One region of the Desulfoluna sp. CLI2B genome, then DNA from elsewhere that is predicted to be linked to it. Evidence: riboswitches for the same ligand, from Rfam matches in the RefSeq annotation. Region 1 holds a riboswitch; each other region holds the start of a gene.
What was found. A riboswitch is a leader RNA that binds a small molecule or an ion and turns the genes downstream of it on or off. The one in region 1 is predicted to bind cobalamin.

Region 1 (3,206 bases):
TGAAACCTGTTTGTTAAACTTTCATGTCGCGCCGTAGCCCTTGGGCGAAGGCGGATTAAAAGTTTAGCCCCCGGCAGGGCCGCCGGAGGCCACCAAACCATAGAAAACTACTTGCCGGTGTGAACCGTTACCGCGTCCACGGCATGCTTTGCGTAGAGCTTGGCCCACTCGGGGTTCTCGCCCAGGCCTTTGAGTTCGCAGGTCACCTTGATACGCATCTTCTCCATAACGGTCTTCCATGCGTCGTCTTCGTCGCCGGCCATGTCGTTTCTGGCATGGTCACCGGCAACCACCATAAAGGGCTTCATGAAGACCTTCTTGGCCTTGATGTGCTTCAGGGCGGTGGTGACGTCATCGAGGCCGGGGTAGCCCTCCACGGTCCCCACCAGGGTGGTGACCTCAGGGTACATGGCATTCATGGTCTTCTGGAATTCAATGTACGCGCTGGTGGGAAACACCTCGTTGCCGTGGCCCATGTAGACCAGCACAGCGCCCATCTTTTTGGCCTTTTGCACATCCGCGGCCATGGTCTTGGCGGCGGCTTCAATGTCATTGCGGTACTCGGGGTGCAACCCGGCTTTGCCGAGGCGGATCGGTCGATGGTCATGTAGGAGAAGGGCTTCCACTTGGCGCGAAGGGTATCGATGCCTGCAATGGCGTCCACATAGGCCTTGAGATCAAGGTACTCTTCCCCGGCGTAGACGTGGGTGGTCTGTACCACCACGCGCTTTTTGCCCTCTTCCTGAAGGGCACCGAAGGTGGCCAGGGGGCCTTTGACGTCATACAGCCACTCGGGAACGTTGGGGTTGGCTTTTTTCCAGGCGGCGTCATCGGCGCGGTCGTGCCAGATGCCCCGGATGATGTTGGAGGTAAAGGCGTGCTTGATCTCTGCCTTGGGGAACTCTTTTCTCATCTCTTTGTCGATGGTGAGGATGGCCTGAAGGGCTTCGGGGTAGCTGGTGCCGAAGCTTGCAATAACCACGGCGTCCACCGCCTCTTTTTTGGTGGCTGCCGTGGCGGGATTTACACCCAGAAAGGACAGCAGTGATACAATCAAAAGCAGAAGGGTCGTCTTTTTCATCGTTTTTAAATCTCCGTACGTAACAGGTGTATTTATTAAATATGATACCCAGGCATTCAACCGATGGACCAGATGGGAACGCTGCCTCCCTTTAAAGCAATACGCCCCTTTTCATACCCGGCCATACGGCACTGAATCGAGGTAAACCCCTTGGATATCATGCGCCACCATGCCCAATGGATGTCTCCTTCTCCGTCCAGGGGAGAGACCACGGCCACCTTGTCCACGTCAAAGGACAGATGGCCGCCCTTAAGCAGGTCATCCGGGGCAACGCCTTCGGGTAGCTGCCCCTGCACACAAAGAATCATGCCTTTTTTCATCATCGGCTCCTTTATAAACTGATCATTTACAAAGGACCGGAGCCCGGCTGACTCCTTGCACAGCCCCTCCGGTCCGACCATCTCCGAAAAAGGGCTGTTCCCTGTTTGCTTCGCCCTTTTCATCACGCGGTTCCCCTGTTCTCCGCAGGGGTCTTGTGATGCGGCATGCCGCACCCAAAACATCACGTCTTATGCCGGGCAGGTCTTCTGACTCCCGGGCGTTCCGAACGGCGCACCTTCCCGCCCTGGTTGCCGCCGGCCTGAAAAGGAGAGCCAGCAGCGGGCAGTGGCTTATGGATGAGAGGCATATACCCCTTATCCGTGCCGTACGGTTCCCGGTTACAGCGGCGGGACCGTTCCCGATTTTCACGGGATTCCCTTCCTGCGTGTATGCAAGACCCCTTGCGGGGACCCGGTCACGTACTCACCCGAAAATCGGCCGCCGTGACGGGGACAGATTTTCGGGTCTTCCAAACAAAAAAATCCCCATGCCTGCAATCGTATGCAAGCATGGGGATTCCGTATTCAATCCTCAAAGTCGGGCGCACCCTTTACCACGGCAGTGCGCCACTTCTATATGATTCAATCCCCGTGTTCCGGCGGCTTTTCCTGTTTCAGGCCGCCCCTTTCACCACGGTGAAGATATGACGATAACATCAGACAACGGGACATCATATAGCGCATGGCAGGTCTTCTGACTTCCGGATCATCCGTACCTTCGCGCCTTCCCCTCATTGTTCGACCCGATTACTTCGGACGCATCAAGAAAGTGGCGTTGTTGCAAAGGACGTCCCCGGTTACAGCGGCGGGCCCGTCTCCGATTCTCACGGAGTTCCCTATTAAGCATTAGCTGCACCAAGCATAGGATGTGATCCTAAGCCACACTTTTCCGGTTGTCAAGCCAATCTAAGGCCCACGCCCCATTCCCTGCCCGACGGCCATCCCGTTAAAATTCCGAACAATGGCACCGGACAGGGAACATGATGGGAAATTCCTTCACGGGCAGTGCTTATTCAGCAAGTCCGTCGGCACGTTTCGCTGCCCGTACGCCGGAGAACTTGAAGAGGAAGAGGCAGAGCAGTACCACGGCGGTACCCACGCCGATGACGGTGGAGGTTCCGATGGAAAGCCCGAAGCCGATCTTGGCCTGAAGGATAAAGGTGACCACCACAGAGGTCATAAAGGTCGCCGGCAGGCAGGCGATCCAGTAGTTCTTCATCTCCTTGGCAAGGAAGACAGCGGCGGACCAGAGAACCAGAGTGGCCAGGGCCTGGTTGGAGAACCCGAAGTAGCGCCAGATGATCCCGAAGTTCTGGGTGGAGATGACAAAGCCCAGAGCAAACAGGGGCACGGCGATCATGAGCCGCTTGGCGGTCTGGGACTGGCTCACCTTAAAGGACTCGGCCAGGATCAGGCGGGTGCTTCGGAAAGCGGTGTCCCCGCTGGTGATGGGCAGAACGATAACCCCGATAACCGCCAGGAAGCCGCCCACGGGCCCCAGAAGAACGTTGGAGACTTCAGAGACAACAGCTGAAGGAGTTCCAGCAGCAATTACGGCGTTCAGGGCTTCCGGAGACTTGTAGAAAGAGAGTCCCACGGTGGCCCAGATCAGGGCGATGATCCCTTCCAGGATCATGGCGCCGTAAAAAACAGCGCGGCCGTCCTTTTCGTTTTTGACGCAGCGGGCCATCAAGGGAGACTGGGTGGAGTGGAAGCCGCTGATGGCACCGCAGGAAGGGAATGAGAGAACAGCAGGGGCCAGATGGGCTTGTTCGCAGGATGGGCGCTGGTGGTCATCCAGGTTG
Region 2 (3,206 bases), 480 kb from region 1:
GGGACATCCTGAACATGCTCTTCCACTTTTTGGGCCGTAACCGTTACGGGCTCAAGCCGAAAAGATGACGGTTCTGCTTTCTGCTCCTGTGCCATCGCCAAAGACGCTGATAATGGGGATAGAGCCACCAGTACAACGAGCAGCGACGCCATAAAACCCTTTGGAAATCGATCTCTGTTTCTATTCATGACCTGTTCCTTAAAGCTGAATCTGTTACGAGTGATGGGCCTGAACTTAAGGGGCAAACCGCAGTTCAGCGCATCTGAGTTGCCCTTGCAGCCTCATTGCCACAAGGCGCTGATGACGGATCATCAGGGTGGGCACCCGGCTCCTTTGAAGGGTGAAAAACGATAAAAATAAAGCCATCATGTAATGGTATTGCCGCAATATAGCGCCGCTGTTCATGGGGTGAAATGGGGGTGGTATGACCGAAACGGATTCTTGCATGACCTGGATGGATTTTTGGACGGAATCGGCTTTAAAGGAGGCAGTCTTCCTCGGTGTGCTGTTGCCTGACTTTTGCGTCAACCGTGCGTCGGCCCAAAGCAAAGGGGGCTCAGGCTTCCGGGAAAAGAGGGGGCTTAAGGCATGGCGCTGAAGCACGTGTTGCTTCGGTAAATACTCGGCCTGATGCCGAATTTGGTTTTAAAGGCATCGGAGAATCGCCCCGCGTCCATATAGCCAACCTGATACGATATCTCCTTGATATTCATGTTGCCCTCTTCCAGAAGCTGGCGGGCTCTCTCCATCCGATGCTCATGTAAATAGCCGAAGGCCGTTTGCCCACAGACCTGCCTGAACCCGTTCTTGAGCTTGAAATCATTCAGCCCGACTCGACTGGCAAGTTCCAGCAGTGATGGCGGGGTCTGCATATTCTCGACGATAATGCCCATGGCCTCATGGACACGGTCTATATCGGAAGGGCGAAGCGGAGCGGTTTTTTTTATGCTGTGTCTGGCAATGGCAGCCTGTTCAAGTTGAAGCGATATCAACTCAAGGGCCTTGCTTTCGAGGAAGACTCGTTTGATCAGGCCCTGATACGGGCAATTGAGAAGCTGGTGAAGGGCGGTTTGCATGGCAGGGGGCATGGAGCCCGCATAGTGGTAGTGGGTCTTGGGGCACCCCTCCATAACAGCCCGGAGATCGGCGGGGGCTTGCTCCATATCCCCCCGGGAGAACATGCCCAACACGACCGGGTCGACCTGGATGTGGAGCATGTGAACGGGTTTTTCAGGGGGAAATTGGCTGTACCCTTGTGAATTTGGAAAGCAGGATACGGTGCATGTGCCTGTCTCTGCCTGGATGATTGTCGGCTTGGGTTTCCCCAGGTTGACTATGGACCGGCCGCTTCCTGAGAGTACAAAGCAAAAGAGCAGTGGGGACCGCTCCATTTCGAAATGGGAGGTCACGCCTTCGGCATACGTTGCCTTGGTAAGAATCAAGGAGAGCCCGGGCCTTAGGGGGATCTCTTTGGTCCATCCCTTCTCACCGTTTTCGGGCCGCCTCAGTTCAAGGTCCATATGATCTGAAACGATGTCGTCGGAACGTTGATGCCTTAATTCGGAGTCCATACAGCACACCCTTTACACACGGTTTGTTTAAAAACGTAGCCCGCATGGTGTCTGAATGGCGGCAAAGGAGTGATATCAAAACATCGTGTGACGTGCTTTATTGCCTGGCGGGTGCCGATACCTCCGGTATGTGCTCAGGCAATAAAAAACCCACACAGGATCTTTCCTGTGTGGGTTACCGTTTTTCATACCACAACAACGTCATCACTTTGGTGCCATAAAGTGATAACACATCTCCATTCAGGTAAGTCTTCTGACTCCCGGATCATCCTACTGGCTGCGCCTTCCCGTCACAGTGTGGCAGTGGCTGTGTGCAGTGTTCGTCCCCGGTTACAGCGGCGGGCCCGTTCCTGATTTTCACAGGATTCCTTGTTATACTGATTTTATTCAGTACCTGAAGTCAGGGCCGAAGCATATATCGAAGAAACCAAATGAAACCCTCCGGCTGCCTGGTGAGTCACCAGCGCGTTGCCCATGGTGTTCGGGTTACTTCATCACGGCATTCCCAGGGAATGTGTTCTTTTCTGCTTGGGCCCCTGTATGTCTGCCAGAATACACTGTCGAAGAGGCGATACCCCACCGGCTGATCATGAACTGCACATAAAAAGGGCAATCGGCATCATATCCTTTGCCAACAATTATTCTGGATTTATTGAATTGTCATTACATGAGGGGTTTATGGATGTCAAACGGAAAAGGTTCTGGTTCGGTGAAGGTTTGCATTGGCATGTGGTGTTGAGGGTCGCCTCCATAGGCCATGGCCGGTAATGGCTTATCTGAGGTGTCGTTGATATGGAAGGGGGCTGGTAGAGCAAGGTGGGTTATGTCTTTTTCGGCATCGGAAAGCCGTATGCGGGGCGGCGGATTCGCAAACCTTTTAGGGCGGGGTAAGCAACGATCTTGTCGTTACCCCTTTCCCCATATTCATCGCGACCTGACAACGTTTTATGCAATCAGGATGGGCAAAACGAAGCTTTAACCCTTCTGGTCATCAAGACGCGACTCCTTCATCGGATCGTGCTTCCCAGTGGGCCATGCACTTCCTGAAAATATGGGGGTAGACCACGTAGTGGCGGAATGGTCGGATACATCTCATGTAAAGCGCGCTGAAACTGCTCCTGTACTTGATGTAGACCGCAAGGCGGACCTTCCACTTTCCGTCTCCCGAGGGAGACCATGCATAGTGCATCAACGCATGCTCGGTGGAATTGGAGAGCTCATGGAGCGTTTCGTCCTCGAAGGTATACACTGGCCTGAAGTCCATATAGTCGCGCGTTGAGATGTCCATCGCGCGCTGCGGAGTGTTTTTTTCAAGGTCCCCATCCTGCAAACGATCCCGAAGGCTCTTTTCTCTGCAGCCCGGAATGGGGTGATTGTTCAAGTTGTTATCGATACGAAATAACGCGCCTAAAACCTTTCGTACCCTGAAGAGCATTCCCGCTATGGAGACATCGTAAATGTCCTTCATCATGGGCTCAATGGCGGATTTCTGGAACAAATGTAAGTCGACCCCGTCCTTTGCGCTGAATTCATATGGGAACTCCCAGGTATCCTCGAGTATGAAATCGGAAGCCAGGGAACGGACCCTCCAGTTGAATTTGGTATGCGTTGAGGCTGCGGCAGTAAAATCCATGA
Region 3 (3,206 bases), 230 kb from region 1:
CCGCGATCGATCCCCACAATGGAACCGATGGTCTTTTCGAGCAATGTCATTCAGAACCCCTCCTCAATCAATCCAGTCAAAACATGCGCCCCCATGATGCCAGTGGTTGGAGACATGGCACCATGGGGACCAAAATGGTCGTTCGTAACAAATCGTCTTTGTAGCGATTCAACTTGCCTCCGGCAGGACCACCGGAGGCATTTTAAGCTGAATGGCTACACGTCAATAACCCGTACCGTTGATCACGGGCACAGCCCGTCAGCGAATGCGACAACCCGAGGTACGAGGGTTGGAGCATTCGCGAACCTGGGTTACCCCTTGTAGATCTTGTCGCCTTTGATGTCGGGCTGGAAAACCTCCATCCCCTTTTTCATGGCGCAGAAGTCGCCGCACATGGTGCAGGTGTCTTCCTGCTCGGGGGTGCGCTCTGCACGGATGGACTTGGCCACCTCCGGGAAAAGGAGGTGTTTTTCCAGATCGTCCCAGCGCATCTCGCGACGGGCCATGGCAGCCAGCTTCTCGGTTTCGCGGCGGTTGGGGTACTTGGCGATATCTCCGATACGGGTGGCAAGGCGGGTGGCGCGCACACCCTCACGCACATCCTGAACCGTGGGCAGGGCGGATCCTGGCGGGGGTGATGTAGGTCAGGGTCTGCGCCGAAACGGGCGGAGCTGGCCGCGCCGATGGCCGCCGTGATGTGATCGTACCCGGCGCCGGTATCGCAGGGGATGGGGCCGAGGACGTAGTAGGGGGCGTTGCCGCTCATGCGCTTTTCAAGCATGATGTTGCCCTCGATCTCATCCAGGGGCACATGGCCGGGGCCTTCCACCATCATCTGGCAGCCCATCTCGCGACCCAGCTCGGCCAGCTCGCAGTTGATGATCATCTCGGCCATCTGGGCGCGGTCGTGGCTGTCGTGGATGGCACCTGCACGGATTCCGTTGCCAAGGGAAAGCACGGCGTCGTATTTTTTCATGAGGGCACAGACGCGGTCGAACTGCTCGTAAAGGGGGTTTTCACGCTTGGTGGCGTCCATCCAGGCCACCATGAAGGTGCCGCCCTTGGAGGCAAGACCGCCGTACCGGAAGCCCTGGGCGCGGAGGCGCTCAATGGTGTACTGGTTGATGCCGCAGTGGATGGCCATGAAGGAGAGGCCGTCGTCGAGCTGCTGCTCAATGAGATCGAAAAGGTATTCGGGGTCGAGCTTGGAGGGATCCTGATACTTGCGCCCGGTCTCCTTGAAGGCCTGATAAAGGGGCACGTTGCCCAGGGGAAGGTTGGTGGCTGCCAGCACCTCGCGGCGGACAAGGTCCAGGTCCCCCCCGGCGGAGAGTTCCATGAGGGTATCGGCGCCCTCTTCCTCTGCGGCCAGGGCTTTTTCAATTTCGCTCTTGATGTCGCAGATATCGGAGCTGGTCCCGATGGAAGCGTTTACTTTGGTACGGAGGCCGGTACCGATGCCCACGGCAGGGCCTTTGTGCTTGGGGTTGTTGGGGATAACGATCTCCCCTTTGGCCACCAGGTCACGGATGACCTCGGGGGCATGCCCCTCTTTTTCGGCAACCTGCTGCATCTGGGGGGAAACCACGCCCTCCCGGGCCAATTCAATCTGGGTCTTGTCTACAGCCATTGTATCTCTTCTCCTTACAAGCATATCGGCGGGCTCATAAAATAAAGTACCGCCACCATGATTCGTTCGGCCACCGACTCCAACGGCGCCCCGGTTCCACCCGGGAGATCACCCGATGCCGCCATGAAATCCGTCTGTCGAAAGAAAGCAAGGAGTACGAACAGACAGCGCCGGAATTTCATGATCATTCCCACCAGCACCAACCCGTGCCGGTGAAACGCACCGATTTCAGGCAATAAAAAAAGGGCTCTGAGGTACATAGATATACCTCAGAGCCCTTTGCCATCGAACTCGGTCACGTGAGTCTCATGCACGTCTTCTGACTTCCGGGGTAAGAGCTCCCGACGCGCCTTCCCGCCCCCCTTCAGGAGAGGCAGTGACCGCTGGCATCTCTTCACATGATGAGGAGAAACCAACCTGCGCCGGGCCACCCGGTTACAGCGGCGGGACCGTCACGGATTTTCACCGTAGTTCCGTTTGCATGACACCGTATGACAAATTGAATGTGTACCCTGTTACCGGGTACTGTCCATCCTCTACACGAAACCGGCAAAGGGCGTCAAGGGGAAAAAACTCCGACGTCAAGGGTAGCGAAAAAAACCTTGAGGGCGGTGTGAAGATGCGCTTTGCCCATCAAGGCCTTAAAAAAAGCATTCATTCAAAGAGAACGCTCAAGAAACGTTCTCCAAGATTTCAAACAGTTGGCAAGACTGTTTTTACGCGTTCTTTCACTTTATTCGAGCACCTTGGTGTACCGGCTGTTTCAGGGCATACCAGTAGGCTTCCCAAATTTTACGACTCCCCCAAAAGGGATTCCAGTCTCGCCGCCCCATGTTCCTTCATAACTCCATTTGGCCTTTATTTTACAATGTTGAAGCTCCTCCTACCTACATTTCGGCCTCAGATTCATGAATGCGTAAAAACATAACGCCCTCGTTACGAATAAGCCTATATGGAAATAAAATATTGACATATAAGCGATATTTCCCCTATGAAATGGTGATAGTGGAATTAAGGAATATTTAACCAACTTTGGGGGAAATTCATGAATCAAGTGACAGGGATTTTTAAAAAAATCGCTTCGGGAAGCCTGGTACTGCAGATTGTGATCGGGATCATTGCAGGTGTCATCCTTGCTCAGGTATCACCGGATACGGCAAACTCCGCAGGCCTGTTCGGCAGCTTGTTCGTCAAAGCGCTTAAAGCCGTTGCACCCATCCTCGTTTTTGTCATCGTCGCCTCTTCCATTGCCAACCAGAAGCGCGGCACCCACACCAACATGCGCTCCATCATCGGTCTCTACCTGGTGGGAACCTTTATGGCGGCACTCGTAGCCGTCACCTTGAGTTTTCTCTTCCCCACCAACATGACCCTGGTGGCCACAGACACGGCAGCCACACCGCCCAACGGTATCGGGGAGGTTCTCAACACCCTTCTCTTCAAAATCGTGGACAACCCCATCAACGCCCTGGCTACGGGGAACTTCATCGGCATCCTTGCCTGGGCCATTGCCCTGGGCATCGCCTTCCAGCATACGGGTGAAGCAACCAAGACTTTCCTGCACGACGTCTCCAAC
Region 4 (3,206 bases), 2.6 Mb from region 1:
CAAACGGAGGAATCGCCGGAGCTGAATCGGTATCAATAAGAGAGATATCCCCCTTTCCTTTCAGGTGGCTCCCCGTCATCAGGCGGTAGTGCGCCGAATTCTCCTTCTTTCCATAGCATATATTGCACCAGGGAGACAGGGCCGGTATCCCGGCGGTATGGTCCGGGTGCATGTGAGTCAAAAAGAGGTGGGTAGGATGGATGTTGTTTTTTCGAAGCCGGGACTCTAAGTCCTCATCTTTTTGCTGGGTGTAGCGTGCCCTGTTGCCCTCGAGAAAATCGATGACAAAGGGCGACAAATTCCCAAAGGGGGGATTTTCGTAAAACGACCTGTCAAACCCGCTGTCGATGAGGATATCGCCCTTCTCCGGGTGATGAAAGTAAAACACCATCACCGCGTGGGAGACGGTCTTCGATGTGTCCACACCCGCCGGGATACTCTCCGCCTGGGTGTAAGGTGCCAGGGGGGAGGTAATCGTCCCTGTGTTCAATGCCCTGAATGCCATGGGCCTTGATGCCTGAAAAACCTCATCCCAGCTGTGATACCTTTTCCCGGATATTGCCTTGCCTGCGTCCATTGCTTCCTCCTGTGTGCCGTTTGGTTGCGTCTTGGTTTCCGGCCCTTCGCCTTGCAAAGGGGCTGTGCCGGTCTTATTTGGAAATCAAGTTCCGTGCCGAACATCACATCACCCCCGTTTTGAGGAAGTTACGTCCGGCAGCCGCACACAAAGGATCGCATGCGGTGTCACACGGGGTCATATGTGGTCCTATGTCTGCAACGTGACGTATATGGCACCCAAAAAGCATGCTTTGGAAACTCAGGCATAGGAGACAACGTCGTAGTCAATCTGCTGCTCGTCAAACCACCGCTTGATGGCCGTAAACCCCCGGAAGCCACTTTTTAAAATCTCCAGAATGTTGCCGGGGCAGATGGTCTTGTCCGCATAGAGCCAGTACTCGTAGTCCCAGTCCCCCAACGCCCCGGTTGCCGAAGGGCCTGTGTCGCAGCCCTGTACCACCAGCTTGTCTCCCTTGAAAAAAGCCTCGATGGTTGTGCTCTCGCCTTTTTCACCCACGTACCTGTAAACCGTCACCTTCTCATCCATAATCGATTCCTTAATTTCTTTTGCCTTATGTTTCGATGTCCCAGCCCGGGGGCACCCGGCCTGAAACCATGCCGAACACCCACGCGCAAGAGTATCTACCGTTCCCCCGCTATTTCCCTATGAAACGGATCACGCCGTAAGAGACGCGGGGTGAAAGGCCCCATGGCTATTCATACCTTTAAAGTCAAAAGTTACGTCACAAGGTACCGAGGGCACAGGAAACCCGACATTAATTTCTTACCGAGAAGGTGCAACTTGTTGTTGACAAAAGCGGAAAATGAGTGATAGCAAACCTCATTCTCACAGATGTCCTTAATCGGACTTAATAGGGAAGACGGTGTAAATCCGTCACGGTCCCGCCGCTGTAATCGGGGACGAAAAACGCAGGCACGACACCCCTGGTGCGTGTTCATGTCACTGGCTTTGCCGGGAAGGCGCGTTGAGTAGATCGATCCGGAAGTCAGAAGACCTGTCTGTGATGTGACATACCCATGTTTCTTGCGAGCGACGAAAAACGTGGGAGAGCCCCCTCTGGCGGGGCGACCCGGGGATCAAGTTTGAACGGGTGCAGTCCCTGGCTTTTGTATGGAAGCTGGGGATTTTTTGTATCCGGACCTGCCCATGAGCCACCGGGACCCTTGCCTGCCACCCGGCATGCACGTGCCGCGGCCATGGATGCCCTTGCCCGGGTATCGTTAAAAAAAAATCCCTGTTGAAGCAATGGAAGCAATTCCACTTGAGATGCAGCAGGTGAGACAGTGAATTACGCAATACGAAGATGTGCAGTCCTGGCCCTGGCCCTTTGCGCCCTGGGCGGTTCAACCGCCTCGGCAGAAACCACGGAAACGCCCTCCATGGAAGGAATCGTCGTCACGGCCACGCGGGTGGCCGAGGACCGGATGGAGGTACCCGTCACCGTTTCTGTGGTCACCCGTGAACAGATCGACCGCATGGGGGCCACCACCCTCGAACAGGCCCTCAAAACCGTTCCCGGCCTCCAGATGGGGATCCAGGGCAACGCCTACCCCCACATCGAAGTCCGGGGCTCCCGGGACACCAAGGACCTGGCCGTTCTCATCAACGGCATCCCCTTCCGCCAGGTCAACGGTTCCGCCGACCTGACCATGATTCCTTTGAACATTGTGGAACGCATCGAGTTTGCCAAAGGCCCCTCCTCCTCCATCTGGGGCCGTGGCGCCGTGGCCGGAACCTTGAACATCATCACCGTCCCGCAGGATACCTCCAAAGCCTCCACCACCCTGGTGGCCCGGGGCGGAAGCTTTGACACCTACGGGGCAGACACCCGGGTGCTCAGCCCCACCGACAAAGGGTATGTGATGGTCAGCGGAGGCGGCACCACCAGCAACGGCTACCAGGACGGTGTCGGAAGAGATGCACAGAACGCCATGGTCACAAGCCATCATGAGTTCTCGGACACCTTTGCCGTGGACGTCCAAGCCCTCTTGTCCAATGTCAACGCGGACAGGGGCTCCACCATCCCCATTGTGGACGGCAAACCCATGGACGGAGTCACCCGGGAAGAGAACCACGCCATCGACGGCGCGTGCTACGACGGAAGGTATCAGTCCGTCACCATCTCCCCCACCCTCTCCCTCTCCGAGAACGTGAAGATCACCAACGACTTGACCTTCACCCAATTCGACAGCTACGCCACCGGGGGCACCACGGTGACGGCAAGCCAGAGCAACAAGGGCTGGTGGGTCAGCGATTCCGAGCAGAGGGCCTTTCACAACGACCTGCGCATGACCCTGGACCACACCGGAGAGACCGTGGACAACACCTTCCTTGTGGGCACCTATGTGGAGATCGCCTCCCAGGACAAGGACGCCCCCGGCTACTCCTGGAGCAGCATGCCCAAATACGGCCCCCCAAACTGGGACACCCCCTTGACCAATGTGGGCAACCCGGCCACAGGCAACCCCACCGGCACCACGGTCAAAAGCGAGTTTGAGCAGACCGTTTACAGCGCCTACGCCCAGGACACCCTTGCCATTGGCGATGTCTCCCTCATGGCGGGTATCCGCTACGACCACTTCCACGAAGAACTCACCACCTCCAATAAAGACGTGGAAGCCGACCA

Region 2: it holds a riboswitch for cobalamin, as region 1 does, so the genes downstream of both, ACOYW2_RS05810 (helix-turn-helix transcriptional regulator) here and ACOYW2_RS03370 (hypothetical protein) in region 1, are expected to answer to the same signal.
Region 3: it holds a riboswitch for cobalamin, as region 1 does, so the genes downstream of both, ACOYW2_RS02250 (phosphomethylpyrimidine synthase ThiC) here and ACOYW2_RS03370 (hypothetical protein) in region 1, are expected to answer to the same signal.
Region 4: it holds a riboswitch for cobalamin, as region 1 does, so the genes downstream of both, ACOYW2_RS20885 (TonB-dependent receptor) here and ACOYW2_RS03370 (hypothetical protein) in region 1, are expected to answer to the same signal.

The regions. Positions count from the first base shown of each region.
Region 1 covers NZ_CP186557.1:691,229-694,434, reverse strand. Annotated here, with positions in the region: gene ACOYW2_RS03380 (sirohydrochlorin cobaltochelatase) at 108-626, opposite strand; partial or broken gene ACOYW2_RS03375 (sirohydrochlorin cobaltochelatase) at 713-1,081, opposite strand; gene ACOYW2_RS03370 (hypothetical protein) at 1,138-1,404, opposite strand; cobalamin riboswitch at 1,582-1,832, opposite strand; cobalamin riboswitch at 2,069-2,276, opposite strand; gene ACOYW2_RS03365 (carbon starvation CstA family protein) at 2,411-3,206, opposite strand, start outside.
Region 2 covers NZ_CP186557.1:1,172,012-1,175,217, forward strand. Annotated here, with positions in the region: gene ACOYW2_RS05805 (TonB-dependent receptor) at 1-188, opposite strand, end outside; gene ACOYW2_RS05810 (helix-turn-helix transcriptional regulator) at 582-1,571, opposite strand; cobalamin riboswitch at 1,798-1,984, opposite strand; gene ACOYW2_RS05815 (DUF2867 domain-containing protein) at 2,563-3,204, opposite strand.
Region 3 covers NZ_CP186557.1:460,282-463,487, reverse strand. Annotated here, with positions in the region: gene cobT (nicotinate-nucleotide--dimethylbenzimidazole phosphoribosyltransferase) at 1-50, opposite strand, end outside; gene ACOYW2_RS02255 (phosphomethylpyrimidine synthase ThiC) at 312-587, opposite strand; partial or broken gene ACOYW2_RS02250 (phosphomethylpyrimidine synthase ThiC) at 710-1,573, opposite strand; cobalamin riboswitch at 1,923-2,148, opposite strand; gene sstT (serine/threonine transporter SstT) at 2,676-3,206, shown strand, end outside.
Region 4 covers NZ_CP186557.1:4,478,760-4,481,965, forward strand. Annotated here, with positions in the region: gene ACOYW2_RS20875 (MBL fold metallo-hydrolase) at 1-577, opposite strand, end outside; gene ACOYW2_RS20880 (hypothetical protein) at 818-1,105, opposite strand; cobalamin riboswitch at 1,393-1,596, shown strand; gene ACOYW2_RS20885 (TonB-dependent receptor) at 1,864-3,206, shown strand, end outside.